4 regions of the Pseudoalteromonas sp. TAE79 genome follow, and region 3 is predicted to be linked to each of the others. Evidence: predicted binding sites of a transcription regulator. Region 3 holds the regulator's gene; each other region holds the start of a gene.
The links. Region 3 encodes FliA, which starts transcription of late flagellar genes. Its sites were predicted from a motif close to CTAAAGNTNNNNNNNNNNNNGCCGATA; they were not measured.

Region 1 (8,309 bases), on a different contig from region 3:
CTATGCTTCAGCGTTTCCCGTCTCAGTGGGGTCGCATTATAGGGAGATCCGAAAACAGATCAACCCTTTTTTTAGATCTTTTTACTGTTCGAACAAAAATAGAACAAAACCACGTAAAACCATATGAAAACCCGTCTAAGATGATGCTTTTTTATGCTCTTATTTATTATTTAATACAAATATCATTGCTATGTTTGATTTAGGCGTTAAGATAGCAAGTTCACAATGTTAAATTAATGTTTATTTCCTGTTTGTTGGTAGATCTAAAATGAAATTACCCGATCAAAAATCTTTTATCTTCTCTGTTATTCTTGCTGTAGTTGGTTTTGTTGTTGTTGAGTTTGCTTTAGGCGGCTTAGCTTTAAACCCTGCATTACTATTTGGTGCTGGTTTATTAATAGGTGCGATTGCTATTGCTGCAATATCATCTGATGTGACTGAAGAAGCTGAAGTTAAAACAAAAACGCTTTATGTTGGTAACCTTCCTTATCGTGCAAACGAAGGTGTGGTTCGTGCATTATTTGAAGAACAAGGCAAAGTATTCAATGTTCGTTTATTAAAGGATAAGAATACTGGCAAACGTCGTGGCTTTGGTTTTGTTGAAATGGCGCAAGCTGATGCAGACAATGCAATTGCTAACTTGAACGATAGCGAGTTCCAACAACGTACTTTAAAGGTACGTGAAGCAAAACAAAAACAAGAAGATGATTCTAATGCTCTACGTACTGAGACGGATCAGTCAGTGTAACTAGCTTTACCGCTAGCTTATTGCTAAACACATCAGCCGTTGCATAATATTGCAGCGGCTTTTTTATGTCTGTTTGTTTATCCACACATAAGTTAAGTTGGTTAAGTAGGAAGTTGACTCTATTTGCTATCGCTACACCTGAATCAAGTAATTTTACATTCCCTTCAAAGTACTGACTAATCGGCCCTGCTAATATCGGAAAGTGCGTACACCCTAGTACAAGTACATCTATAGTTTTATCTATATGTAGTTCATCAAGTACTTGATACAACTTATTTGTATCTAAAGAGCCTGTAAAAAAGCATTCCTCAGCTAACGTTACTAATTCAACACTGCTATATAGATTAACGATTACATTACGTGCATGTTCAGCAATTAATGTTTTTGTGTATGAACTGGCGACCGTTGCCGGTGTGGCTAACAAGCCAATATGATTTGAGCATGTTAATTCTGCCGCAGGCTTTATTGCTGGCACAACACCTACAATAGGAATATCCGTAATTTGGCGAACAGCGCTGAGTGCAGATGTAGAAGCTGTATTACACGCTATTACAATTAAATCGACGTTAAGCGTGTTGGCTTTGATGAAATAAATAAGTGAACATAATCGGTTAATTATAGTTTGTTGGGATTGAGCACCATAAGGTAGTAATGCATTATCCATAAAATAGCTGTACTGAGCATTGGGGATACTTTGCTTGATATGTTCAAGTACAGTAGTTCCACCAATACCTGAATCAAAGACCATTATATGCGCTGACAAACTACCGTTCCTACTTTACTTTAAGATCGGCAGTTTGCCATGAGGTTTTTATAAAAGAAAGTAGTTTAACTTTGCGTGGTTTCTAAATCAGTAAGCCTGTCGGCTGCTGAATTTAACTGATTAAGGTTTTCGAACATAGACTTTGTATAATCTACTAACTTATCTATTTGTTCCTGATCTTGATTTAACCATTGGAGAATGCCAGCTAGCTGATTTTGTAATCCAAGCTCACCCGCTTTTTCAAAAGCATTTTTAAGGTCGTCATTAAAAGGGGCTAAACCCTCTGCTACTTGTTTTTCTGGTGCTGGTTTATATTCTTCATAGCTTTTAACTGTTGCTATTGTTTTTGTTTGGCGTAAATCCATAGAAAAAGCCACCAGCTGATCGCTGTCTAAACTCAGCTCTTGCGCTTGTTCAAATGCTTCATCTAAATCACCACCAAAAAAGGTTTTACTTAAATCTTGTAAGTCTTCCATCATCGCATTAATAGCTTCTTGCTCTTGCTCGTTTAAGTCACCATTTACCGACATCGAAAATGATACCTGTCGAGATTGCGATGATGGGCTTGCAAACGACTCACTATTACTATTTTGCTGATAGCCACTTGCCGATTGAGATTCAAATGCATCAGCAAAGCTAATACTTACCTCATCGCCTTCTGCGGTTGTAAATTTATATTCTGCATTACTCGTCATACTGACGTATTGGGCCTGGCTTATATTTACGCTGGCAGGTTGTGGGTTAAATAACGACTCTTCAAACTTATCCAGCCCATTGTAAATTCCCTCTTTGGACTTATTAATGCCCTCTTCCATGTCATCATTAAATACGCCAGTACCTTTGAGTTCATCAACAGCGTCATCAATCCCTATTTGGACTCCTTTGCGCGCATCGCCTAGCATATCTTTGAGCTTTTCGTCATCAGCGCCGTTAGCTTTTGCTTTATTTACAGCACTACTTACAAAATCGAGCACGTTTTTTACTATTTCATCAAAATCAAATAGTGGTTTATCTGCTTTTTTTTCTGCTATAGGTAATCCAAGCTGCTCAGCCATTTTATCGCCAAGCACCTTTGCGGCCAACTCTCGGCCTCGTTGTTGATAGCTATCTTGAGGAGACGTAATTGTAGGTTGCTGTATATCAGCTTTATTATTGAATTTATTGATGTTGTTGTTTGGCGTAAAGCCATAATTACCTATTTTCATTATTCGTCTCCTAAGCGTGCGTAGTTTATTATCGGCTATAACAACAAAAACTAAAGTACAATGTTCAATAAAACAGCATAAATGCTAGCCAAAACTAGACAAATACGCAGCGCTCCCTACAATAGCGCCGATAAACAGATCTTAGATAAGGTAGTAGCGTTAATGGCAGTTATTAAAATAGATACCACACAGTACCAAGCGCAGTTAAGTGAAAAAGAGCAGCGCATTAGTACGCAGTTTCAACGTTTTGGTGTGGAGCAACTAGAAGTATTTAGCTCAGAGCCAACTAACTACCGCCAACGTGCTGAATTTAGAGTATGGCACGACGGTGACGATCTGTTTCACATTATGTTTGATCAACAAACAAAAGAAAAAATCCGTGTTGATACATTTGACCCAGCAGCGCCTCTAGTAGGTGAAATAATGCAGGTGATGATTGAAAATCTTAAGCCTTGTGAAATATTACGCCGTAAGTTATTTCAAATCGATTACCTATCAACGCTAAGCGGTGAAATTTTAGTAAGCTTGCTTTATCACAAACCACTGGATGATGAATGGTTAAGTGAAATTAAAGCACTGAAAGAAAAGCTTAGCAGTAAATACAAAATTGACTTTATAGGTCGTGCTCGCAGACAAAAAGAAGTACTAGGTGATGACTTTGTAACTGAACGTTTAACAGTTAATGGGCAAGAACTTATTTATCAACAAGTAGAAAATAGCTTTACTCAGCCTAATGCAAAAGTAAATATTAATATGCTGGAGTGGGCACAAGATTTATGTAAACCACTTAAAAATGATTTACTAGAACTGTATTGTGGTAACGGTAACTTTTCAATTGCATTAGCGGGCTGTTTTAATAAAGTATTAGCGACGGAAATATCAAAATCATCTGTTCATTCTGCTCAATACAATATTGCTAAAAATAACGTAGAGAACCTAGATATTATTCGTATGTCTAGTGAAGAGTTTACCCAAGCAATGAATGGCGAGCGTACTTTCTCTCGTTTAGAGGGTATTGACCTTAAAAGCTATGACTGCCAAACCATATTAGTTGATCCACCGCGCGCGGGCATGGATGAATTAACGTGTGACTTAGTAGCTAACTACGAAAGCATAATTTATATATCGTGTAATCCTGAAACCCTTGAACGTGACCTTGATCACCTAACACGTACGCACAACGTTAAGCGCTTTGCTATATTTGATCAGTTCCCATATACACATCACATTGAGTCGGGTGTTTTCTTACAGCGCAAATAACCAGCCAAAATTAAAGTGCCAGTACTTTTATAAGTGCTGGTATTTGCTCTTCACTAAATACTTGAATACCATTTTTTATTAATAATGCTGTAGTTAAACCTAGCCCTTCGATTTTTACTCCGTGATGCTTTCCATCATATATTGTATTTCGTCCGCAAGAAGGGCTCGATTCTTTAAGTAGAGCAAAACGAACTTGATTCTTTTTACAGAGTTCTAGCGCTATATTAGCTCCAGTTTGAAACTGTTCTGTTACATCTTCTCCTAAATTAGTAACTACACTCCCCTGTATTATTTCAGCAGGAGCTCTAGGAGTAGGAAGCCCACCAGCGACCTCAGGACAAAACACAATTAATCTATTTTGTTTTTGCCACAAATTAAGCTGTGGATGCAAAATTGCGTGTCCTCTGCCATCGTAGCGAACAGGCTGCCCTAGCAAACAACTCGATACTAATATTTTTTCCATCGCTATATCCTTATAAAGCAAAAAAGCTCCTTAAGGAGCTTTTTTTGTTTTAGCTAAACTTACTTGTTAGCTAAGTAATTTATTAATTTGCTAATGTCTTCAGGTTTAGTAATACCCGACTCACGACCTAGGTTTAATTTGTACTTACCATTTACAATAAAGGTAGGTACGCCACGTAGTGCGCCTTTTTCTTTAAAGTAGTCTTGATCGCGTTTCATTTTAGAGCTTAGCGTACGTACCGAGAAGCTTTTAAACAGCTTATTAAACTTATCACCATCAACGCCCTGCGCTACAAATATATCTTTTACATCTGCAAGCTCATTAAATTTAGCGCGCTTTGTATGGATATGATTAAAGATTGCAGAAATAATCTGATCTTTTTGTGGAAGCACTTCTGCAGTAGCGAGTGCTTGGCTCATCATCTGTTGGTTTTCTGGGTCACGTACACCTACAAAATCAACATGGCTCTTTTTAAATTTAACGTTTTTATCAAGCTTAGGCTTAAACTCACCAATTAGTGCTTCCATGTTATTACATGCAGGGCAGTAAAATGAGAAGAACTCTTTAACCTCAGGCTTTTTAGTTGCACGCTCAGAAACTACGTCGTAATGCACGCCTTCTTCATACGTTGCTGCAAAGCTTGTTGCTGCCATAGGAAGTAATATTGCAAGCAAACCTGCTTTAACTAATTTAATCATTATTATACTCCGAAATTTATAGTGCTAATAAAAACGCTACTAACTCATCAAGTTCTTTTTGATTTTTGATGGTGTTGAGGTTTATTTTATATTTATCGTTAACAATAAAAGTAGGTACACCTGTAAGTGCGCCTAATTTTGAATATTTATTCTGTTTGTTTTGCATTGCTTGCTCAGCTGAAATAACAGGCATGCTTGCAATCTCTTGATCAAATGTTGCGCTATCAATACCATTTACTTCAAGTAATTTTTTAACGTCTTTCATTTCAGTTAATGGTGCACGTTGAACATGGATACTTTTAAAAATTTGATCGCTAATACTTTGCGCCTGACCATGCTGCTTAGCAATTAAGTAGGCAAAGCTTAAATTACTTTGTGCTTGTGGTGACACGCCACCTAAAAAGTTAACGTGGTTTTTAATAAACTCAGCGCCTTCTGGCAAGCCTTTTTCAATTGCTTTTGCTACTGGTTCAAACTTAAAGCAATGTGGACAGTAAAATGAGAAAAACTCGGTTACTTGCGGTGACTTGCTTTTGTCTACATCTATAACAGTGTATTGATTATCAACTTCAAACTGTGCAGCAAGTGCTGCAAATGGTAAACATAAAAGTAATAAACTCAGTTTTAATTTTTTAAGCATTTGTATCTCGTTGTACTTGTCTTTAAATAAAATATTACGGCAATAACTTTAACGGTGCTTCTTGCAATGCTGCAAGTTGCTCTTTCAGTGCTAAAATTTGTTGCTCCCAGTATTTGTCCTCAGCAAACCATGTAAAGTTCCGCACAAAAGCAGGATCACTCCATCGTTTAGCTACCCATCCCATATAATGAATAATACGCATTGCTCGCAGCGGTTCAATTAATTTGAGTTGAGAGTGATCAAAATCACAAAACTCTTCATACGCATTTACAAGGGTGTCTAACTGTAACAGTTGCGTCGCTCTATCGCCACTGAGCATCATCCATAAATCTTGGATTGCAGGACCTTGGCGGCTGTCATCTAAATCAACAAACATTAGCGCATCACCTGCCCATAAAATATTACCAACGTGGCAGTCACCATGTAAGCGAATACTTTGCACATCTTTATACTGTTTTTGCGCCTGCTCTATCACTAAATCTAAAATAGTATAAAAGGCAGTATTTATTCCCATGGGCACTAAGTTACTTTTTTGAAGATGAACTTTGGCTGTATGCAAATACTCCTCGCAGGTTACTGTTGGCCTGTAAGTAAAAGGTTTTGTTTTAGCTACTTGGTGCATACGGCCAATCAATCGCCCCATTACATCAAGCTGATCTAAATTATCAACCTCAAATAAACGCCCGCCTACACTTGGAAACAACACAAACAAATACCCTTCGTGTTCAAACAAGCTTTGCCCATTATATAAAATAGGGGCAACAACGGGTACTTCTGCATCCGCTAGTTCAAATGCAAAGTCATGCTCTTCTTGAATTTGCTCTTTACTCCATCGCTCTGGGCGATAAAACTTCACTACGTAACGCAGGCCATCATCCGCTTTAAATTGGTACACTCTGTTTTCATAGCTATTGAGCGCCAATAAACCAGATTCGGCGTACACACCTACGCTTTCTATTGCATCGAGTATTAGGTCTGGTGTTAAGTCAATAAAACTAAATTTACTCATACTCTTCTTATATAAAATAAAAGCGGGTTATATACCCGCTTTTGTTAATTGCTATATCAACTTACCTAATTAAGGTAAGTTGCGATTATCGCGCTTTAAAAAAGTTACTCGACTGCGATATTGTCTCATCCGGCTCATCTACCGGTGAAAGCACAAAGTTAAACTCAGTCATCGGCGCCTTCAAATCATAAGGGTCCATTACAAGTGACAATGGCACGTTATGAGATTCCCCTGCCTGCACAGTAAATGACTGCTTACCAATATACTTAAAGTTATCTAACCCTTGTACTTTAATATTAAAGGTTTGCTCGTACTGCGCTTTATTAATTACCTTTAATGTATAGGTGTTCTCTACTAAACCATCAAAATCGACACGATATAATTGGTTTCGGTCACGAATAATATCAAAGTCCATTGTTTTACGCAGTGCTATATTAGCGACAAGCGCTCCCGTAAGCACAACAAGTATGACCGTGTAACCAATAATTTTAGCTCGCAGTGGATTCGTTTTATTTTCTGGGGTTTCGAGATTTCGCTCAGTCGTATATGAAATAAGCCCACGCGGATATTCCATTTTATCCATTACGCCATCACACGCATCAATACATGCACCACAGTTGATACACTCAGCTTGTAGCCCATTTCTAATATCAATACCTGTTGGGCACACTTGAACGCACAAGTTACAGTCTATACAGTCGCCTAACTCTAAATCTTTATGGTCTACTTTACGTGAACGAGGACCACGGCTTTCACCTCGGCTTTCGTCGTACGTTACTGTGTATGTGTCTTTATCAAACATAGCTGATTGAAAACGAGAGTAAGGGCAAATGTGTAAACACATAATTTCTCGCATCCAACCGGCATTACCATAGGTACACGCAGCAAAGAAAATAATGCTGACTAGTGCATAACCGCCTATATCAAACGTTACAAAGTCAGGGAGTAACTCCCTTATTGGCGTAAAATAACCCACAAAAGAAATTGCGGTATACAACGAAAACAATACCCAACTAGTATGCTTTGCCGTCTTACGCCAAAACTTATCAAAATTCATGGGTCGTTGATCGAGTTTTTTACGTTGATTAGCCGTGCCTTCAAGCTTTTCTTCGAACCAAATAAAAATAAAAGTCCAAACAGTTTGCGGACATGTGTAGCCACACCACACCCGTCCATAGAAGGTGGTCACTAAAAACAACGCAAATGCTGCCAACATAAAGATAAACGCTAATATAGTAAAATCTTGAGGCCATAGCGTTAAACCAAAAATATTGTATTTTTGACCAATTAGATCAAACAGCACAGCTTGCTGGCCATTAAAATTAATCCAAGGTAGTAACATAAACGCAAGCAGGCCTAAGAAGCCAATGCGCTGTCTAAGTAATTGATGTAGGCCTTTTACAGCACGCACATAAATACGATTTCGGGGATTGAACCTATCATCTTGACGGCTTAAATCCGGTTTTTGGATTTTCACCTCTACAGGGATATTCTTTACTTTAATTTGCTTGTCCATCGAAGTT
Region 2 (8,309 bases), on a different contig from region 3:
AATACGCTTGCTGTGAGTGCGATAATTGGCGTGTATTTAAGCTGCCTTTGGTTTTCTATTGCTCTTATTTTTTGTGCTGCTTGTATGCCATCACACAATGGCATATGTATATCCATTAATATGACATCAAAGTCTTGCTCTTCAAATACTTTAATCGCTTCAAGTCCGTTTGACGCTTTGGTAACTGAATGCTGATCGCGTGACAGAAGCAAAGACAGTAGTTCTGTATTTTGCTCTATATCATCAACTACTAGCACTCTAAGTGCAGGCAGTTGGGTGTGTAGACCATCAAAATAATCTATTTTAGATTCGTCACCTAAAGTAAGCGGCAATGAAAAGTAAAAACAGGTGCCTTTACCTAGCTCACTTACTAAGTTTATTGTTCCGCCCATAAGCTCTACAAGTTGTTTACTTATGGTTGTACCAAGGCCTGTACCACCAAAGCGGCGGGTAGTAGTGCCATCGGCTTGTTCAAAAGGTTGAAATACAGCTTGAATACGATCTTTTGCAATACCAATTCCGGTATCTTGCACTTCAAAAAACAGATGCTGATTTTGTGTCATGCCAACGGTGACCGTAACAGAGCCTTCTTCGGTAAACTTAATCGCGTTACCAATTAGATTGGTGAGTACTTGTCTGAGTCGATCTGGGTCGCCGTAGTACGTCGAACTTACTGATTCTTTAATATGGAGTTTAAGTTCTAAATCTTTCTTTTTAGCTTCTAGCCAAAAAGTAGAAATAATACTGTCTATCACTGGTTTTAAGCTAAAGTGGACTGGCTCAATGGTGAGCTTACCGCGTTCTAGTTTTGCAGAGTCAAGAATTTCATTTAACAATCTTAGCAATGAACGCGCTGCATTATTTACGGTAACCAAGTGCTTTTGTTGTTCTTGATCAAGTGGGGTGTCCATTAATAGATCGCTAAAACCTATTATAGAATTCATTGGGGTGCGTATTTCATGGCTCATATTAGCCATAAAAGATTGCTTTGCATGAGCAGCTTCTTCAGCTTTAAATTTAGCTTGCTCTAGTTTTTCTTCATATTCTTTGCGTTCAGTAATATCGACTAAAACACCATCAATCCACTTTGGGTTGCCTTGAGCATCAAAGTTGATACTCCCTTTATCTAACAACCACAAAATTTTACCATTTCTATGTCTAATTCGGTATTCAATAGAATATTGAGATTTTGCATCAACAGCTTTAGTGACTTCATCAACTATTTGTTTTTGTTCTGATTTCAAGACCAAGTCATTAAACTCGATACAATGCTCTGTAAACTCATTTGGGTTATACCCTGTAAGCTCAATTATATTTGGACTAATAAATAACATAGTCCAGTTGTCATCAAACTTGCATCTAAACGCTACTCCGGGCATGTTATCGATAAGAGAGCGGTATTTTTGTTCTTTCTCTTCTAAACTTTGCTGCAAAGCGCGTTGTTCGGTCAAGTCGGTGATAAAGCCAACATATAAAGGGTTATGGCCCGGCTGATTTACTTCGCCTATACCTAAGCGAATAGGAAAAACATGTCCGTTCATGTGTTTTGCATATACATCACGGTTTATGCCTATTATTTTACCTAGATCAACATTGTGAGCATTTAAGAGGTATTCGTCGTGGTGCTTGGCAATGTTATCGTCCATTAGCATTTTTACGTTTTTGCCTTGAACTTGGTTTTCTTGCCAGCCAAAAATTTTACTTGCGGCTTCATTAAAACTTAAAATAATACCAGTATGGTCAATGGTAACAATGCCATCTATAGCGGTGCCTAAAATAGCATTTAGACGGGATTCTTTTGCCGACTTATCCTCAAGTAGCATGCGATAGCGAACCATACCATTTATTACACCAACCACGCTTGTAATCGCGATAGTTGCTGTGGCGACTGCAATGGCGATAAAAGTTAGTCCTGCGGTTGCGTTAGCATCATCATAGATTAGTGGCGATGTAGCTACAAAACGTGTAGCGGCCATACCCATATAGTGCATACCAGCAACAGCACACCCTAAAATAACAGCGCTAATTGAGTTATTTTGAAGAGGTGATAAAGAGGGTAAAAAACGCTCAAGATTAAAGCGACTGTAAAGGGCTATAAAGGACAGGGCTACAGCAACAATGATTGATAACGCACATATCAATGGATCATATCTAAGTAAAGGAGCAAGATCCATTGCAGCCATGCCGCTATAATGCATAGTGCCAATGCCGGCTCCTAGTAACACGGAGCAAATCGACAATACTTTTAGATTCCCTTTACTATTTACTAGCATTGATACAGCGTACTGACATGCAATAAATGCTGGTATAAAAGAAAGGAGAGTGATTGTTGGATCATAATCAATATTAGTACACAGTGAAAAGGCAAGCATACCAATAAAGTGCATACTCCAAATACCAGCCGAAAAAACAGTAGCAGCGGTCACATTTGCTAAACGTTGGTAGCTGGGAAATTGAGTTTCTTTTGCGAGATCTATAAGTCGAATGGTGAAAAAGGCTGCAAAAATAGCAATTAGCAATGACATTGAAACTAATAGAGGATCGTAAACGCCATTAACGATTAAGCTAGGATCTTGGTCTGTGATAAAAAAAGCTGATAACATAATGGCTCAAAATATAATCTTTATTTATTAAGTTTAATCTAATTAATTAATAAATAAACCGTTAATTCAATGAAGTGAATAAAATAACGAATTTATTACTTTTAGTTTTCTTTTATTTATCAGGGATTAGTTTTTTAGTTGGTGTTTTTTATTCTAATGTATTGCCTGTCACAGGACTAAGTTAGATTTATATGGTCATATTTAAGTTTCTATCGAGTAACCTTAAGAAAACTAATGAATTGGCTTAACTAAGCGAAAATTACACCTTATTTGGTTTTATTAGTTGCTGGTGAATTTTCTCGTAGCAATATCATTAATGAGTATGAAAGTGTTTGAATATCAGTTAAAGAAAAGTATAAAACGTAAAACGGTTGCCATTAAAGTACATAACAAGAAGGTGACTGTATATGCCCCTCAGTTTGTTAGTAATAAACACATCCAAGAATGGCTTTTTGATAAGCAGGTGTGGGTAAATGCTCAATTAACTAAACAGCACAATATTGCTGATAGCAGACAGAGCCCGCTCAAAGACAAACAAATTTTAATTTTTGATAGCATTGCAAATATAGAGTTTAAGCAAGGTACTAAGTCCGAAGTAATAAACAGTAACGACAGCTTGCTTATTACGCACTCTTCGCGCGTTAAAAATACTTCGCAAAAATATCAGCAACTTCTTGAAGAATATTTAAAAGAGCAACTAACTGCATATATAGAAATGCGTTTAGCGTACTTCTGCGCACAAATGGGTGAAGAATTACCTACGAGTCTAAAAATAGCTATTTATAAGCGAAAGTGGGGAAGTTGTAATAGTAAGCGAGAGCTAACATTTAATTTGCATTTAATCGGAGCGCCTTATCATGCTATTGATTATGTGATTGTCCACGAGTTAGCGCATTTACGTCACTTAAACCACAGTAAAGCTTTTTGGCAACACGTTGAGCATTTTTTTCCTAATTATAAAGCATCATCAACATGGCTAAAGAAAAACAGTATGAGTTTACAATGGGTATTTTGAAGTTAACCTGAATATAGGAATATAGGAATATAGGAATATAGGAATATAGGAATATAGGAATAGTAGAGAAGTGGTGGAGGGAGCTGGATTCGAACCAGCGAAGGCTGAGCCGTCAGATTTACAGTCTGATCCCTTTGGCCGCTCGGGAACCCCTCCACACTAATTTTATTGCATTTGGCCCCACTTAACTTAGCGGTAAGAAAAGTGGTGGAGGGAGCTGGATTCGAACCAGCGAAGGCTGAGCCGTCAGATTTACAGTCTGATCCCTTTGGCCGCTCGGGAACCCCTCCAATGCAACGGCGCTGATAATAGCAAATTGCGTATTTAAGTAAAGAAAAAAGCTAAAGAAAATTGAAATAAAGCCGATAAATATCTATCAGTTACCACAATCGACTAAAGACTATGCAAATAGATGATTTGTTAATCACAGAGAGTCAGTTAAACAGTAGGCTCAATAATAGTGTGCATGAAAATCGTCGTGGCGAATTTTCTCTATTATTAGCGATGCTGTCACATGACGCACTCGACTTTAGCCAATTTCATTTACCAAAAACTGAAATAGATAATTTAGTTATAGAAGAAGAGGCATTAAGAAAGCAATTTGGCGCAGGTCCAAAGCAACTTTTAGCCCCTGATGAATACAATATGTTGGTTGGACAGTTTAATGCATCATTAATATCTCAAGAAGGGGAGCGCTGCGGTATGACAAGTATTAAGCTAAGACAGTACTTAAAGCCTGAACCACTTGCGATTAGAAATGATGATAAGCATATTCCACTTAATATAATAGATAACTGTGAGCTTGCTGTCAGAAGAAGAATTAAAAGCGAACAAACACAACTTGCTAATCCTCCTATAGATGCAGCTGCTTTTTACGACAGCCTTAATAATGATGCAATACATCAACCACTTCAGCTTATTGCGGTGTGATATATGATTGTAATAATCATCAGTTAATATATGCTTTATAACGGGTCTGCTTTATATATTTGCTAATAATTGATTTAATGAAAAAAAAGCATCCAAAAATTAAATGCAATTGCTATAATGGCGTCAAATGGTATGACATGAAATGCCATTATCATTAAACCAAGGTAATTAGGAACGTAATGAAGAAAACATTCACGCTAAATCACGAGAAAATCAAATACCCTCGTATGGTTGATGCTGCAAAGCACGAAGTGAAAAAATATTTGAAAAGAGAGCGTAATAAAACGCTACCTGAAGATGCTGACTATTGGGCATTTGACTGTAAGTTTGGTAACACAGCTGAAGATGCGCAAGTTGTGCACGTTGCTGAATTAAGTAACCAAATTGGCGAAATTGAAAAGCAAGGTTTGACCTCTTTCTACGTAGAGATTTTAGCTCGACCTGCTCAACGTCAGCAATTAGATTTAGATGATGACGAATAATACTTAACTAAATTAAGTATTCAAAGTTATAAAATGAGTCCAAGTGGCTCATTTTTTGTTTTTATGCAGTAAAGATTTACTAAAAAGTATTTTTATTAGTAACCAATAAGTAGAACCCCTCTTAATTAACATTTGCATAACAAAATGTGATGCTATAGGCTGTTTTTAATTAAAAAAACAAAACATTTTTACTATGCCAATAAATTACTCTGACCATCAATTAAAACTAAGTTTAAAGAATTCTAAAGTACTTATAGTTGACGATCAGTTATTAAGCTTAATCGTATTAAAAAAATATTATCTGAGCATTTTAGTGTAACAACAACGAGCTGTGGTGAGGATGCGATTGAAATTTGTAAACATAATCCGCCAGATATAATACTACTCGATATTAATATGGAAGGAAGGAGTGGTATTGAAACATGTCTAAAATTAAAAAATATATCTGAAACACAAGATATCCCCGTTATTTTTGTAACCTCATCTGAAAATCAAGAAGAAGAGTGCTGGGAAGCAGGGGCTGTAGATTTTATAAAGAAACCAACTAACTCGGAAACTTTATATAGAAGAGTGCGCGCCCATATCACGATGAAACTTCAACATGACTTACTCAATCAAAAAGTATTTCTAGATGATTTAACAAAGGTATTCAATCGTCGTTATTTTGATGCGCATTTTTCTAAAATGGAACGAAGCGCCTTACGAGAAAAAGTTGACTATGCACTATTACTCATCGATATAGATTACTTTAAGCAATACAATGATATCTATGGTCATGTGCAGGGGGATACGGTGTTAAACCTAGTAGCACAAACTATTACTAATAGTTTGCAAAGGCCAACCGATTTTGTTGCGCGTTATGGCGGCGAAGAGTTTGTAGTTGTTTTACCGCATACAAGCACTGAAGGTGCAATTTGTGTTGCTGATAAAATTAAACAAAATGTGGCCGATTTAGGAATATTACACAAATATTCAGAATATGATTTTGTGACTATTAGTATTGGCGGTGCAACCCTACAACCATACGTAAATAACAAAAACACGTTGCAGATCGCAGATGAAAAAATGTATGAGTCTAAAATGCAAGGGCGTAACAAAGTGTGTTTTTAAGTTTAGTTAGCTAATAAATCACTCTGCCACTTAAAAACACCTTTTAGGCGATAAATATTAAATAAGATTATTTATTACATGCTATGACATTTTTTGTACTTTTTATTGCTACCGCATGGGCAGTTATCATTTCTGCCCACTTTAATATCTTCAACAGGATATATAGTGCCATCTAAATAACGCCATTGAGTGTTTTCTTTAATAAACTGCGATTTTTCATGAAGCTCACAAAATAAGTTTTGATAAAAATATTGGGCTTTAAATTCTACAGTTCCAGTATCGCCATCATGGCTTGAGTCAATTAAATCAAGACTTATAAATCGACAGCTGTTAGCAAAATCATTGATTTCTTTAACCGGGTTTTCAGCTTGTTTTTCTTTTGCGTAGGTTTGATAAACATATTTTGCATTTTTAATAACATAAGCGCTGAATCGTGAGCGCATAAGTTGTTCAGGAGTGTCAGCTTGCTTTACAGATAAGTGAAGCGGCTCGCAGCAATCGGCATAATTGTGCCCACTGCTGCAAAAACATAGTATGGCATTGAGTGAAGTCATAATAATAATACAAAGTCTAAAACATTAGTTTAACAAGCTTATTGAGCGAGTGGTATCTCTGTTGTTTGTGCGTTTTTAGTAAAACAGTATAGTTTTGTATTCGTTTTACTTAAATCGAACGATAGATTTGTAAGTAGTTGGTTATTAACTATATCGGTCCAGGTGATTACCGCTGCAAAGTTTCCATTATGTAATGCAGAATTTAATACATACTCTAGATTTACTAGGTGCTTCTGTCTAATAACAAGTAATTTACTTGTATCAATAGAGCATGAGTCAAGTAAAGCTTTGCTAGGTACATGATCTGGCGCAATTAATAACGTCCATGCATTAGAGCTATTGTATTGGTGTAATACTTTTAAAAGCTCAAAGGTCGCTGAAATTTCATCTCCAATTTGGATCAAATTTACGCAATCGCTTTGCTCGTCTTGTTGGTAACTTTTAACTGTTCTTACGGTAATAGGCTGTAACATAATTTCACTCACTGGGTTTTTATACAGTATTCATATACAGTAGTTTATACAGTGCTTTCGTGCAAGCATTTTATGCTATTTATTTGTACAGTTATTCAGCCTTTGATCATTGTTTTTTATTTTAAATCTATAATTCTTTATTAATCAATTTGTTATAGGCTTGTTTTTGAGAAGGTATTTCAAAAATAAATTTTTGAGTAATGTTTTAATTTGTGGGTTTTATACTGAGTAGGAGTATCTTTGTAACTATATACAGTATTTTTCAACACTGCATACAGTACTTATAACTTAGTTAGCTTATGTGTTTTCACTCGTGCGAGGGATCATATGACAAAACTGGAGTTGGTGAATTTGTTCGTACAAACTTGCTGCATAACATTGAGCATCTTTAAATCGCTTAGTTTCGATATGTTTGCGTATATCTGTAACCGCTGCAGTGGCAGGTGCGTACCCTTGGCTACTCGCTAAGCTCAACCACGCTACAGCATGAAATACACTTTGTGGCACGCCTTCACCTTTTACAAAAAATAAACCTAAATAAAACTGTGCTCTATGGTTTCCTGCCATTGCAGCAAGGCGCATCCATTTTGCAGCCAATGGAGCTTGATTATTTTTTAAATAATATAGGGCTTTATTAATAGTACTTTGCTCATCTTTTTTATTATCAATGGGCGCGGGGCTGCTTTCTGGTTGAGTAACAAAACCTAAAATGTTGTCTAGCTGTTGCTCTAAGTCTTGCTCACAAGGTGTTGTTTTAAGCATATTGGTTCATTTATTATTTTAACTACTTTAACAGTTTAGTATATAGCAAGGTAAAATGTCCTGTAAAAGATAATTTTTATGTTAAAATCTCGTCACTTTTTACTATCACAAGTTTATTATGTTTGAAGCCTTATTTAAACTCAGCGAAAATAATTCAACAGTTAAACGCGAATGCGTTGCTGGCCTAACTACCTTTATTACTATGGTATACATTGTATTTGTAAACCCGGCTATGCTTGCTGAGGCAGGGATGGACCAAGGGGCTGCATTTGTAGCTACCTGTATAGCAGCTGCGATAGGCTGTTTTATAATGGGTTTATGGGCTAATTATCCATTAGCATTAGCGCCTGGCATGGGACTAAATGCCTTTTTTACGTATG
Region 3 (8,309 bases):
TCTTATTAAATTTATGCGTAGGTATATATTAAATATATACCTACTTTATTATTAGCCTGCGTAATGTTTTAACATGTTTGGAACGTCTAAAATCAGTGCAATGCCACCATCCGAAGTTATTGTAGCCCCTGCCATACCTAGCGTTCCTTGAAGTAACGCATCGAGCGGCTTAATCACTACTTCTTCTTGGCCAATCAATGAGTCAACAACAAAGCCTATTTGTTGCGTACCAATTTGTACAATAACGACGTGACCTTTAGATTTTCGCTGAGAACGATCTGAGCCTTTTACTAACCAATGCTCAAGGTAAAATAACGGTATCGCCTTTTTACGCACAATAATTGTTAATTGCCCATCAACTACATTCGTCTTCGTTAAATCCAAATTGAATATCTCACTAACACCAGCCAGTGGTAACGCAAATGTTTGTGCGCCAACAATGACCATTAATGTCGGTAATATAGCCAAGGTAAGTGGTACTTTTATTTCTAAAATAGTACCGACACCAAGTTCAGACTGAATGCTTACTGAGCCATTAAGTTGCGTGATCTTAGTTTTAACTACGTCCATTCCTACACCACGGCCTGAAATATCAGATATTTCTTCTTTTGTAGAAAAGCCAGGTGCAAAAATCAGGTTATATGCTTCGGTGTCAGAAAGTCGACTCGCTTGGTCATGATCGAGTACGCCTTTACTAATTGCAATTTTTTTCAGTTTTTCAGCATCCATACCTGCACCATCATCTTTGATGGTTAGCAAAATATGGTCGCCCTCTTGAGACGCTGATAAAGTAACATTACCTGTTCTAGACTTACCTGCAGCTTCACGGACAGCGGGCATTTCAATACCATGGTCAACTGAGTTTCTAACTAAATGCACAAGTGGATCTGCAAGTGCTTCAACTAAGTTTTTATCTAGATCGGTTTCTTCACCAATAAGCTTTAAATCAATATCTTTATTTAAGCTACGTGCTAAGTCGCGTACAACGCGAGGGAAGCGACCAAATACTTTCTTAATTGGTTGCATTCGCGTTTGCATAACCGCACCTTGAATATCCGCAGTCACTACATCTAAGTTAGAGATTGCTTTACCCATCGCTTCACTGTCTGAGTTAGTCGCTAAACTAACCAAACGATTTCGTACAAGAACTAACTCACCAACCATATTCATAATTTGATCGAGTCGTTTTGTATCTACGCGAACGGTGGTTTCTGCAGCTGGTGGCGCTGATTTTTTTGGAGCTGCTGCTGGTGGTGCTTTAGCTGCTGGCTTCTCTGGCGCTTTTTCAACTGGTTTTGGAGTAGGAGCTTTAGCTGGCGCAGCTTTTTTTACTGGTTCACTCACTTGTTTAGCTGGCGGTGAAACAGGTTCAGGTTGTTTTGCAGCTGGCGCACTTTCTATCGATTTAGGAGCAGTACCTTTACCATGAAGTTCATCAAGAAGCGCTTCAAATTCGTCATCACTAATTTCATCATCTGATGAATTAACTGTATTTGCCGCTGGTGTAGCTGGTTCTACAGGTGTTTTATTGGCATCATTTTGTTCAGGTTTGCTAGTAACTTCACCAAAACTGCCAACACCATGTAACTCATCTAATAAGCTGTCAAATTCATCATCAGTAATATCACCATTAAAATCACTACTACTACTTGCTACTGGTTTTTCAACTGCAGGACCTTGTCCTTTACCGTGTAGCTCATCAAGTAAGCTTTCAAATTCGTCTTCAGTGATTTCATCTATTTCAGCATCGCTAACCGAAGGCGCTCCGCTAAATAGTTCATCAAATGCAAACGGATCTTCATCATCAGCTACCGGTGTATCCACCACTTCATTATGAGGTTGTTCAACCTCTGTTTGTGAAGAGGCTTCATTGGCTTCGGCTTCTGTTGGAGGTAGACCTAAGATATGAAGAGTATGAAGTAATTCAGGATCTGCAGGTTCAGGCTTGTCTCTGTTTTGGATAGTCGCAAACATCTCATTAATGGTGTCTAGTGCTTGTAAAATAACATCCATTAACTCTGAGTTGACTGTTCGCACGCCTTGACGTAGTAAATCAAATACGTTTTCAGCACCGTGACAAGCATCAACAAGCTCTGTCATAGCTAAAAAGCCTGCACCACCTTTTACAGTGTGAAAACCTCTAAATATAGCGTTTAGTAACTCGGTATCTTCTGGATTATTTTCCAGCTCAACTAACTGTTCAGATAAAAGCTCTAGGATTTCTCCAGCCTCTACAAGAAAGTCTTGTAAAATATCTTCATCGACTTCAAACATGCAGTTACTCTCCTCTTAGAAGCCCAAACTTGATAAAAGATCATCAACTTCATCTTGATCAGATACAACATCATTACGCGATTCTTTATCAATAATAGGGCCTTCAGGACCTGCTAAAGTTTGTGTGGCAACTGGTTCTTTTATTTTTTGTTGTTCTACTTTATTCGCGGTGCTGTTACTGTCGTCTTGTTCAGCAAACGCAGTTAAAAGATGCAGTAAACTTTCTTCTACTTCCCTAACAAGTTCAATAACACGGCGAATAACTTGACCTGTTAAGTCTTGATAGTCTTGAGCCATTAATACATTTGTCATTAAGTTTTGAAGCTCATCAGTCTTATGATGAGAGTTGTTCATAAACTTATCGATGCTATGGCAAAGTTGCTTAAACTCACCAAGCTCAATCTCGCGGCTCATTAAACGATCCCATGTCGGTTTGATATGAGATATTTCGTCCGCTAACTGTTGGGCTATAGGAAGACTCTCTTCCACTGCATCCATTGTTTTATTAGCCGCATTTTCTGTCATTTCTATAACATAATTAAGCCGCTTTTTAGCATCTGGAATCGCATCTGTCGTTATATCAGTTAAGCGAGTATCAAGCTCAAAACTTTTAAGAGCTTCGTGCAGTTGACGAGTCAACTTTCCAACTTCAGCAAATAATTCAGATTGCTCTTTAGAAGCAGCCTCTAAAATCAACTGATTTGCTTTGTCTTGCTCATCATTTTCTAAAAAAACAACGAGCTGACGAGCTTGTTCTAACGTTATTTGAGGCGCAGCTGGTGCTGGCATAAGCCTCTCCCCCATCATTAGCCTAAGCGTTCAAATACTTTTTCTAATTTAGTTTTTAATGTTCCAGCCGTAAATGGCTTAACAATATAACCATTCACGCCAGCTTGCGCCGCAGCTATTATTTGTTCTTTTTTAGCTTCTGCCGTTACCATTAATACAGGGATATGTTTTAACTTCTCGTCTGCACGTATTGCTCTTAAAAGATCAATACCCTGCATTCCAGGCATATTCCAATCCGTAACTACAAAATCAAACACTTGATTTTGCAACATAGGCAAAGCTGTAGACCCATCATCAGCTTCTTGAACGTTAGTGAAACCTAAGTCACGTAACAGGTTTTTTATAATGCGTCTCATCGTTGAAAAATCATCAACTACAAGAATTTTCATGTTTTTATCCAAAACATCCCCCAGTGAGGTATTAACCTTTGTTTACTTACTACTAATTTATCCAGTCATTGATTTTAGCTTTAAGCTTAATCATCGCCTGACCATGTATCTGACTTACACGCGATTCACTTACATCGAGTATATGTCCTATTTCTTTTAAATTCATTTCATCGTTGTAGTACAAAGAAAGCACCATTGCATCACGCTCTGGTAATGACTTAATTGCACTTAGCAAAGACTCATTAAACCTATCATTTTTAACATTATTAAAAGGTTTATCTTGTGCTAAATCTTGGCCTACAGGAGTAATAACATCCTCATCTACACCAAGGTCTTCAATGCCTAATATTTTACTCGTATTCGCATCATTTAAAATATGATGGTACTCATTGAGCGAAATTTCAAGTTTTTCAGCAACTTCTATGTCCGTTGGTTCGCGGTTCAGACTACTTTCGAGCTCAGTAATTGCTTCTGCAACTTGCCTGTTTTTACGGTGAACTGAACGAGGAGCCCAATCACCACGGCGCATTTCATCAAGCATAGCACCGCGAATACGAATACCTGCAAAAGTTTCAAAGCTTGCGCCTTTTGTTGCATCAAAGTTTTTCGAAGCTTCTATTAAGCCTATCATTCCTGATTGAATTAAATCATCAAGTTGAACGCTAGGTGGTAATCGAGCAATTAGATGACATGCCACTTTTTTAACAAGTGATGCATGCTTCTCAACAATCACATTTAAATTTTGTGTTGATTGATATCCCATAGCTCTATTCACCAGTGTTGTCATAATTAACCGTTTACTAGTTTCTCAATGAAAAACTCTAAATGCCCAGATGGTTGGTTGGGTATTGGCCATTTAACTGCTTTTGTTGCCAGCGTTTTAAACGCAAGAGCGGCTGGCGAATTTGGAAAGAGCTCTACTATTACTTTTTGACGACGCGTTGCTTTGCGCATATTTTCGTCATAAGGAACCGTTGCTACTAGCTCCATTGACACATCTAAAAAGCGATCGGTAACTTTAGATAGTTTTGCAAACAATTCAGTACCTTCACGCATACTGCGGACCATATTTGCAACAATTTTGAACTTATAAACACCATGCTCGCGGCTTAATACTTTAATAAGTGCGTAAGCATCGGTTATTGATGTTGGTTCATCGCACACTACAACCATTACATCTTGTGCTGCTCGTGAGAAGCTTAGCACCATGTCTGAAATACCAGCGGCTGTATCTACAATTAAAATATCAAATTCGGTATTCAATTCGCTAAACGCACGAATTAGTCCAGCATGCTCCGATGGTGATAACTCAACCATACTTTGCGAACCCGATGTAGCGGGTACAATTTTAATACCAGCAGGACCTTCAACTAAAATTTCGTCAAGCTCACATTCACCAGACAAAACGTGTGACAAATTACGCTCTACACGTAAACCAAGCATCACATCACAATTTGCCAAACCTAAGTCAGCATCCAGTACTAGTACTCTATTACCTTGCTGCCCTAGTGCTATAGCAGTATTTAGAGAAACATTTGTTTTCCCCACCCCACCTTTACCACCGGTTACAGCGATAACTTTAACGCCGTTGTTATTGTTTTGACTCATTTTGCGCAGGCCGCTTGCTTGATCTAATACTGTGTTAATCATACATCCCTACTGTACTTGGCGCCACTGCTTGATGCCTTGAATGTTGTGCTTTTGTTCTTTTTAAATATAATTGCTCAGCCTTTTTCACTAGTTTTTCAGCATTTGCAACACGAATATCTTCTGGTACTCGTTGTCCATTAGTAAGATACCCTATTGGAAGGCGATTTTGAATCGCAATACTAATAATCTCACCCAAACTTAATGATTCATCCAACTTGGTAAAAATACAACCACTTAACTGTACTTTTTTAAAGTGGCGTACAGTTTCTTGTAGTACATTAATTTGCGCTGTGGCACTGAGTACTAAGTAGCTGCGAATATCCACACGCTGGTTGCGCATTAACGTATTTAACTGCTCAGTTAAGCGTAAATCTCGCTGGCTCATACCTGCCGTATCAATTAACACTAGACGTTTATTTCGTAAATGATATAAAACTTCAGCTAACTCATTAGCATCTTTAACTTGTTTTACACCACAACCAATAATACGACCGTAAGTTGCAAGCTGCTCATAAGCACCAATTCTGTACGTATCAGTGGTTATTAAGGCAACTTTATCGGCGCCATACTTTTGTGCACCTAGAGCTGCAAGCTTAGCAACTGTCGTGGTTTTGCCCACACCTGTTGGACCCACTAACGCATATACACCACCTTGGCGAAGTATTTCGTTATTGGTTGTTTGCATTTGATCTTCAACCATTGTTAGCAATGCTTTCCAGCCTTGCTGACGAGACACGTCGTCAGGTACGAAACATGCCATTTGTTGCGCGACTTCTTTATCAATACCCATACCGACTAAACGGTCAACCATGCACGCACGCGTTGGATCGCGACGCGCCATATCTTGTTGCATTAAACCTGATACTTGATGTTCAAGTAACTGACGAATCGCGTTCATTTCTTCACGCATTGTTGTCATTTCTTCGCTTTCATTATTTTTATTTTGTGGGCGAGCAGTTACCGGGCTATCTAAATCATCAAAATCGCGGTCTAAATCATCAAAACCTAAACTATCGGCTTGAGTTTGTGGGCGAACTGGCGCTGCACTTTCAGGAATAAACATATTTTTAGTACGCGGCTGCGCAGCCGGCTCTTGATAGTTATCGGTAGTATCAATACCCGATTGTGAAAACATAGAAGCAAGTTCAGGGGAGCGAGGACGCGGTGATTGTCGCTCTAGTAATGCTTGTAAGCTGTCAGCAACCTTTGCTTGTGGCTCAGGCTTAGCACGCTGTGGCTCTGGTCTTACAAAGTTATGCATGCTTTGCTGTGGCGCTTGAGCACGAGGTTCAGCATTACGTTGTGGTTGCGCTGCTACTTTAGGGGCTGCTTTGTCATAATCAACTGCCGCTACAATTTCTACACCGTTAGCCAGCTTCTTATTTGACATAATAACCGCATCAACACCTAATTCATCTTTAACTTCTTTAAGTGCTGTGCGCATATCTTTAGCAAAAAAACGTTTAATTTTCATGATTCAACCCCTGTTAAAATCTTATTGTTGCCCTACAGAGCTAACAATCTTTATCTGTCTTTCATCTGGTACCTCTTGATAAGACATCACTCTCAATCCTGGAATGGTGTACTTAACAAAACGAGATAACACAGTGCGTAACATTCCTGACGTTAGCAATATAGAAGGTTCACCGGCCATTTCTTGATTTTGATGCGCTTGTGTTAATGACACTTGAAGTCGCTCTGCAAGTCCTGGCTCAATACCGGCACCTTCATCACCTGCATTTTGTAATGACTGATGCAACATCTGTTCCAACTCAGGCGCCAAGGTTATGACAGGAATTTCTGATGACATTCCCACCGCATCTTGAACAATTAATCTACGCAGGGAAATACGCACTGCAGCCGTTAATACATCAGGGTCTTGGCTACGCGGACCATATTCAACAAGGGTTTGAACAATTGAGCGCATATCGCGAATAGCTACACCTTCATTCAATAAATTTTGCAGTACTTTTACAATTGCAGTTAATGGCAACACATCAGGTACTAGTCCTTCTACTAAGCGAGGATGGCTTTTAGCAAGCATATCAAGCAGGTTTTGAACTTCTTCATGCCCTAGTAGCAACGCCGCACTGTTAGTTAATAACTGGCTAATATGAGTGGCAACTACCGTGGCTGAATCTACAACGGTATAACCTAGTGATTGCGCTTCATCTTTTTGATCAGGCTTGATCCATACTGCATCAAGGCCAAACGCAGGATCTTTAGTTTCAACCCCTTTAATAGGACCAAATACTTGCCCTGGGTTAATCGCTAGCTCGTCGCCATGTTTAAGTTCGCTTTCACCGGTTGAAACACCCATTAGCGTTATTCTGTAAGCATTTGGATCAAGCTCTAAATTATCGCGAATATGAACAGGTGGTACTAAAAAACCAAGTTCTTGAGAAAGCTTTTTACGTACACCTTTAATACGATTAAGTAGCTCACCACCTTGAGATTGATCTACCAACGGAATTAATCTGTAACCTACTTCTAGGCCAATTACGTCAACCTGCTGAACATCATCCCAACCAAGTTCTTTTTGCTCTTGTTTATTGGCAATACCTGTTGCAGCGCTTCCGCCACTGGCGGCTTCTTCGGCTTCTGCTGCAGCGGCTTTTAACTTAGTTTGCTGTGTGTAGTAAGCTAAATAACCCAGTAACGCACCTAAACTTAAAAAAGCAATATGCGGCATACCAGGTACTAAGCCCATGATGATCAAAATACCTGAAGCAATAAAGAGTGATTTTTCGTTACCTAGTTGTTTCTTAAATTGGTCACCCATATTGAGCGACTCATTTTGACGTGTTACAACAATCGCGGTACCAATTGAAAGCAGTAAAGAAGGGAGTTGAGCAACTAAGCCATCACCAATGGTAAGTAATGTATATACTTCCATTGCGTTGCCAAAACTCAAATTATGTTGAATCATACCGACAAATAAACCACCAACAATATTGATGATTAATATAACAATACCTGCAATGGCATCGCCTTTTACAAATTTACTCGCACCATCCATTGAGCCGTAAAAATCAGCTTCGCGAGTTACTTCCTCGCGGCGGTCACGCGCTTGCTCAGCACTGATAAAACCAGCGTTTAAATCGGCGTCAATTGCCATTTGTTTACCCGGCATTGCATCAAGGGTGAAACGTGCAGATACCTCAGAAATACGCCCAGCACCTTTAGTAATTACCACAAAGTTAATAA
Region 4 (6,533 bases), on a different contig from region 3:
TCGCTCTAATTGACTTACCTTCACGTTTTAAAAAACGCCGCTTAAATAACAACTCGATTATTCCCGCACGTGTTGCCTCCGTACCTAAACCATCAGTGTCTTTTAATACTTTTTTAATTTGTGGATCTTTAACATAACGACTAATGCCGGTCATCGCAGCCAATAATGTAGCATCGGTAAAATAAGCAGGAGGTGATGTATGCTTTTCGACCACTTCGCCTTGCTCACAAAAAAGAGGCATACCTTTAGTTAAAGGAGGTAACGTAGCTTCATCTTTTAATTCAGACTTACCCATTAATACCTTAAAGCCCAGGCTTACATCTTGTTTTGCATTTGCTTTAAATAATCCGCCAGCGATTGTTATCTCTGCTTTAGTTTCGTTATAAATATAGTCGGGATAAAACTGAATTAGGTAATGGCGGCTTATTAATTGATATACCTTCGCTTCGTCACCGTTCAAACTCGCTGACTTTAACTGCTTAGCCGTAGGCACAATGGCATGATGGGCAGCCACTTTTGAATCGTTAAAACATTTACTACGCTTTTTTACATCAGCCCCGTTTACTAATTCACTGCTTTGCCCACCATTAGCACTTATAGCTTTAAAAATAGCTGATGCATCTTGATGGTGATCTTTAGGTAAATAACGATTATCCGAGCGTGGGTAAGTAATTAATTTATGACGTTCGTAAAGTATTTGGCAAATATCCAACACTTTTTGAGCTGGCATACCAAATGCTTTAGCCGCATCGATTTGTAGTGCAGATAAATTATAAGGTAATGGAGCACTTTGTTTTTTTTGTTTTTGGTCAAGTGAAGTAAGCTCAGCACTTTGCTTTGTAATGCGTGAAGCAACATTTTGTGCGAGTGCTTTGTTAAGTATTCGCCCTTCTTCATCTTGATGTGGCTCACATGCTTTACTAGGAACCCACTTAGCTATGAATGGCTGGTTATCTGGAGTAAGTAAATGCGCCAGTACATCGTAAAAAGGCTTAGATACAAAGTGTGCTATTTCGTTATCTCTATTAACAACAAGACCTAAAATAGGGGTTTGTACTCGCCCTACCGAAAGCACATTACCAAACCCTGCTTTTTGCCCAGCTAGTGTGTATGCACGTGTTAAATTCATACCAAATAGCCAATCAGCACGAGAGCGCGCTAAAGCAGATACACTTAGCGGAATAAAATCTCGATTAGAACGCATAGTACCCAGTGATTTTTTTACCGCCGATAAGTTTAAATCACTAATGAGTAAACGTTGCGTACTCTGCTTTTTAGCCTGACTTATTTTAGCTTCTTCAATTACTTGATCGACTAGTAGCTGGCCTTCACGGTCTGGATCGCCAGCGTGAATAAGTTGCGAGGCTTGTTTAATTAATTTTTTTAAAACAGTGAGCTGTTTGCGAGTTTTGGTTTTGGCTTTTAACTTCCACTGTTCAGGTATTATAGGTAAGTGTTCAAACTGCCACTTTTTAAAGCGCTCATCGTAATCATCGGGTTCTGCTTGTTCTAGCAAATGTCCAATACACCACGATACACAATCGCCATTAGCGACTTCTATATAACCATCATATTTTTTATGTGGTTTTGGTAACGCATCAGCAATAGCGCGTCCAAGTGAAGGTTTTTCTGCAATGTAGAGTTTCATAGCTTGCTTACCACTGTTCATATAAACAGTAGTTTAGCACAGCTATTTTAAAGGAGGGGCTTTTTTATGATTATTACCAGTTACTGTCTTATTATTTTTAATTACAATATAAATTAGCGGAAGATAACACACCACTACGGTGAGCGTATTAATTAAAGGTAAAAGCGTTTTATACATTAACGTGCTATAAGATAAATCCCAAAGGTGGCGATCAACAACGCGAAAAAGTTGTAAAATTGGTGCCATTATAACAACCAACTGACCTAAAACACATTGCCATAAATAAACTTTATCTTTTATCCCAAGATAGGCAATTAAAGCCATCCAAGCTATGTCATTAAACGCCCAGACAAGATATCTATATATATAAATATCTTTATCAAACTCTTTTAAAGAATCGTATATAAGTGCACCAAATAAGAAAAATACACCTGTGACACATACAAATCGTAATGCTAAAAAATCTTTACGCAAATAGAAAACAACAATAGCTGGGATTAAAAATAAAACCCAGCTAAGTTCAAGAAATGTAATTACCTTATCAACCCATAAAGGCATTGTTATTCTTTCGTCTTATCGTCATCTCCGCCAGTACCATTTCCAGGCATATCGCTATACTTATATTTTTTATTCACGGGCGTTCCATTACATATGTTAAGGAAATGTACTGTAAGCTAAAATGATGAAATTGCCAAGATGCTTAGGCAATTAAGTACCCTAAATTAAAACAAAAAGTAGTGAGATATAATACCAAGCAATAGCTTAACGTACATCAATAGGAGCAGACTCTTTAGCCTTACCTTGCAGGATTGATATTTCTACTCGACGGTTTCTTCGGCGATCTTCATTTGAATCGTTTGGAACAAGTGGACGAGTATCAGCTCGCCCCACTACCATCATGCGGTTTTTATCAAACCCTTGCACCGTTTGCAGCTCGCTTGCTACAGCTACAGCTCGCTTTGACGATAAGTCCCAATTATTAATATATAGCTCATTCGATACCTGAAAATCGTCGGTATGGCCAGATACAGTTATTTCGCCAGGTACATCTTTTAACAGTACACCAATATCTTGAATTATGGGTTTAAACTTAGGTTGTAAAAATGCACTACCCGAAGGAAATGAACCATTCTCTCTAATACGAATAATTATTTGCTGCCCTAAAGATTCAAGCTCAATTGCACCATCTATTATTTGCTTTTCAAGCTGCTGCGCGATTTTTTTAACGAGCTCGTTAGTTTGTTCCTGATCGGCCGCTGAAGTTGCTTGCTCTGACGATTGCTCTTGAGAAGTACTACGAGATTCGCCACCACGTTTGTCCCCGCGTTGTTCTTGCCTGCCACCAGCTGAGCTTTCATCTCCAGCCTGAAACTCTAACATTTGTTGAGTCATTTCTACTGTTTGTTGTTGAATAGTTTCTATTGGAGTGGGTTCTGGTTTGCCTGGGGTAAACTCCATAGCAATAACAGAGGTACCTTTAGGGATATCTTTTACTTCAATTTTATTCTGCACACCAAAAGCAAACTTCATAGAGCCCGCAATTTGTTTAAACTTAAGTACATCCATTTCTGAAAACGCAAGCAAGAGTACAAAAAAGCACATTAACAGTGACATTAAATCGGCAAACGTTCCCATCCATGCTGGTAGGCCTGGTGGTGGGCATTTGCACTCTTGATCAGACATAATTACTCCTCGGTATCTACTTTACGTTTAGATTCAGCTAAGTAATTTTTCAAAATACCTTCGATTACTTTTGGATTTTGGCCATCTTGTATACCTAAAATAGCATCCAAAATTAAACGCTGATTCATAGCCTCTTCGTCTTTACGCAGTTCAAGTTTTACCTGAATAGGAATTGCCACAACATTGGCTAAAAACGCACCATATAAAGTTGTTAAAAGCGCTACCGCCATTGCCGGGCCAATTGCTTTTGGGTCATCCATGTTAGATAACATTGCAACTAAGCCAATTAGAGTACCAATCATTCCCATTGCTGGTGCAATATCGGCTAATGACTTAAATAAGCCTGCGCCCATTTCATGTCGAGTAGTGGTTAAAGAGATATCTTTTTGAAGTGTGGCACGAACAACATCTGCGTCATGGCCATCAACAAGCATGTCGACGCCTTTGCGCATAAATGGATTTGGGATTTCAGCTTCTTCGAGTGCTAAAAAGCCTCCTTTACGAGCTGAATCAGCAAGCTCTACTGCTTTTTCAATAAGTTCTTCTGGCGTTTCAATTTTAAACATAAACGCTTTAGCAACAACTTTACCTATCCCCAAAAATTGCGACATGGTGAAGTTTGATAAAACAATAAAGAGCGAACCACCAAATACAATTACACTTGAAGGGGCATCGGCAAACATAGCCATTTCGCCGCTACTACTCATAAACATAGACATGACAATTAAGCCAATTGCGCCTAGGATCCCAATTATGGTTGCTAAATCCACATTTCCTCCAGAAGTTTCATGCTTAATGGCCTTATCATAAACTTTTATTATTAACTGATTATCGGCAACATATTGAATTGCTTAAGCCATTTTTATAAATAAACATAAAAAGCAGCCTTTAGCACTATTTTAGATCAAGTTATAAGGGCTACCTAATTATCAATTGATTTATTAAATCAACAGACCGCTATTAAGGCTTTATTAATGCACTTGAAATATAATTTAACGTGATAAAGGTAAAAAACCAATATCATCCTTTGACCTAGTTTAGCATTCCCCCTAAAATTGACCCCTAAATTTATTATGTAAGCTGAAATAAAGATGGCGACTAAAAAACCTGAAAACTTAAGTTTCGAACAAGCACTAGAAGAATTATCTACAATCGTTAGTGACATGGAACAAGGTGACTTATCGCTTGAGCAATCGTTAAAGCAATTTGAGCGTGGAATTGCATTAGCAAGTGCTTCATCAGGTAAATTACAGCAAGCAGAACAAAAAGTATCAATTTTGATGGGGAATGGCGAAAAGTCAGTTCTTACGAATTTTGATAATGATATGGAATAGCTGTGAGCATAAATAATTATATCGAACGTGCTCAAAAAGATGTAGTAGCGACCTTACAACAGCATTTTAAACAGCCTCTCGATACTGAAGAAACGGTAAAGAACGCCACCCAGTATGGATTATTTAATGGCGGTAAAAGATTACGTCCATTTTTAGTTTATGCCACAGGTAAAATGCTCGGCGCAAACCATCAAGACTTAAACGTACTTGCTGCTGCAATTGAGTGTATTCATAGCTATTCGTTAGTCCATGATGACTTACCAGCAATGGATGATGACGACTTACGCCGCGGACGCCCTACTTGTCATATAGAGTTTGGCGAGGCAAATGCAATTTTAGCCGGTGATGCTCTTCAAACTCTTGCTTTTGAGCTTATTGCGAATCACAAATTTGAATGCTCATCGCAAACACAAGTAAAAATGATTGCTACACTTGCCCACGCATCAGGCCTTCAGGGTATGGTTGGCGGACAAGGCCTTGATATAGCAGCAACTGATAAAGTAATTACCGTACAAGAGCTTGAGCGAATACATAAGCTAAAAACCGGAGCTCTAATTAATTGCGCAATTACACTTGGTGCACTGTGCAGTGAAAAGGCTGATCAACAAACCTTAGAAAATTTAAGTGTTTTTGGGTATGCTATAGGGCTAGCATTTCAAGTACACGACGACATTTTAGATGTTGAAGGCGATACAGTTATTTTAGGAAAGCCACAAGGCTCCGATATTGCCGCGAATAAAGCGACATATCCGGCGTTATTAGGTATGCTAGGCGCTAAAGAAAAGGCGCAAAATTTAATACAACAAGCCCATGAAGCGTTAGCAAATATAGATGCTGACACAACACTTCTTGCGTCGCTAGCAAATTATCTAATTGAGCGTGACCACTAATTTTTGCTCATACGTATTGCAATTAGCACTGACATTATTACTCAACATTAATTATTCGTAAAAGCTTTGAATTAATTAATGTTAGCGAAGGATATATATAAAACCATGACACTTGATAGTAGCAAGTATCCATTACTTAATTTGGTTGACGAGCCAGCCCAATTGCGTGACTTAGCGCAAGACAAACTCCCTGCATTTAGCAATGAGCTGCGCGATTATTTACTCAACTCAGTATCGCAAAGTAGCGGTCATCTAGCGTCTGGTTTAGGGACGGTTGAACTAACCGTTGCCCTGCATTATGTTTATAACACTCCAGACGATCGCCTAGTTTGGGATGTGGGTCATCAAGCTTATCCGCATAAAATTCTTACTGGTCGTCGCGAGCAAATGCACACCATTCGCCAAAAAGACGGTTTACACCCTTTTCCTTTTCGCGATGAAAGCCAATACGATACGTTTAGCGTAGGCCATTCAAGCACCTCTATTTCAGCTGCCTTAGGTATGTCTATTGCTGCACAAAAAGAAGGTAAAGGTCGAAAGTCTGTAGCCATTATTGGTGACGGAGCTATAACCGCAGGCATGGCATTTGAAGCGATGAATCATTTAGGTGATGTAAAATCAGACATGCTTATTATTTTAAATGATAACGAAATGTCGATTTCTGAAAATGTTGGCGCATTAACAAATCACTTTGCTCGAATTTTATCAGGTAGCTTTTATACTAACATTCGTGAAGGTAGTAAAAAGTTACTCTCAGGAGTGCCTCCGGTAAAGCAACTTGCCAGTAAAATGGAAGAGCACATTAAAGGCATGATGATCCCGGGTACCTTCTTTGAAGAATTAGGCCTAAATTACATTGGTCCCATTGATGGTCACGATGTAAACATGCTTGTAGATACATTACGTAATATGCGTAATTTAAAAGGCCCACAGCTTTTACATATAAAAACCCAAAAAGGTAAGGGCTACAAACCGGCT

Region 1: a site for FliA is predicted at 2,746-2,772, ahead of L655_RS0118915 (DUF5610 domain-containing protein). Genes of this name have one in related genera too.
Region 2: a site for FliA is predicted at 3,960-3,986, ahead of L655_RS0124470 (VC2046/SO_2500 family protein). Genes of this name have one in related genera too.
Region 4: a site for FliA is predicted at 4,161-4,187, ahead of pomA (flagellar motor protein PomA). Genes of this name have one in related genera too.

Annotation. Positions count from the first base shown of each region.
Region 1 covers NZ_AUTL01000241.1:209-8,517, forward strand. The annotation lists gene L655_RS0118905 (RNA-binding protein) at 269-748, shown strand; gene murI (glutamate racemase) at 711-1,511, opposite strand; gene L655_RS0118915 (DUF5610 domain-containing protein) at 1,577-2,716, opposite strand; gene trmA (tRNA (uridine(54)-C5)-methyltransferase TrmA) at 2,879-3,976, shown strand; gene L655_RS0118925 (DUF523 domain-containing protein) at 3,987-4,439, opposite strand; gene L655_RS0118930 (thiol:disulfide interchange protein DsbA/DsbL) at 4,499-5,137, opposite strand; gene L655_RS0118935 (thiol:disulfide interchange protein DsbA/DsbL) at 5,154-5,777, opposite strand; gene L655_RS0118940 (serine/threonine protein kinase) at 5,812-6,786, opposite strand; gene ccoG (cytochrome c oxidase accessory protein CcoG) at 6,872-8,302, opposite strand.
Region 2 covers NZ_AUTL01000295.1:2,116-10,424, reverse strand. The annotation lists gene L655_RS0124490 (MHYT domain-containing protein) at 1-2,603, opposite strand, end outside; gene L655_RS0124485 (SprT family zinc-dependent metalloprotease) at 2,920-3,618, shown strand; tRNA gene L655_RS0124480 (tRNA-Tyr) at 3,690-3,774, opposite strand; tRNA gene L655_RS0124475 (tRNA-Tyr) at 3,824-3,908, opposite strand; gene L655_RS0124470 (VC2046/SO_2500 family protein) at 4,021-4,548, shown strand; gene L655_RS0124465 (DUF6172 family protein) at 4,728-5,030, shown strand; gene L655_RS0124460 (diguanylate cyclase) at 5,301-6,140, shown strand; gene L655_RS0124455 (YchJ family protein) at 6,215-6,694, opposite strand; gene L655_RS0124450 (SulA-like leucine-rich domain-containing protein) at 6,733-7,167, opposite strand; gene L655_RS0124445 (SEL1-like repeat protein) at 7,465-7,929, opposite strand; partial or broken gene L655_RS01000000126155 (NCS2 family permease) at 8,048-8,309, shown strand, end outside.
Region 3 covers NZ_AUTL01000266.1:89,870-98,178, forward strand. The annotation lists gene L655_RS0121200 (chemotaxis protein CheA) at 52-2,274, opposite strand; gene L655_RS0121205 (protein phosphatase CheZ) at 2,290-3,063, opposite strand; gene cheY (chemotaxis response regulator CheY) at 3,081-3,464, opposite strand; gene L655_RS0121215 (RNA polymerase sigma factor FliA) at 3,505-4,215, opposite strand; gene L655_RS0121220 (MinD/ParA family protein) at 4,242-5,102, opposite strand; gene flhF (flagellar biosynthesis protein FlhF) at 5,095-6,576, opposite strand; gene flhA (flagellar biosynthesis protein FlhA) at 6,598-8,309, opposite strand, start outside.
Region 4 covers NZ_AUTL01000047.1:24-6,556, reverse strand. The annotation lists gene L655_RS0101295 (DNA topoisomerase III) at 1-1,648, opposite strand, end outside; gene L655_RS0101290 (hypothetical protein) at 1,691-2,206, opposite strand; gene L655_RS0101285 (flagellar motor protein MotB) at 2,411-3,331, opposite strand; gene pomA (flagellar motor protein PomA) at 3,334-4,101, opposite strand; gene L655_RS0101275 (exodeoxyribonuclease VII small subunit) at 4,423-4,665, shown strand; gene ispA ((2E,6E)-farnesyl diphosphate synthase) at 4,668-5,555, shown strand; partial or broken gene dxs (1-deoxy-D-xylulose-5-phosphate synthase) at 5,661-6,533, shown strand, end outside.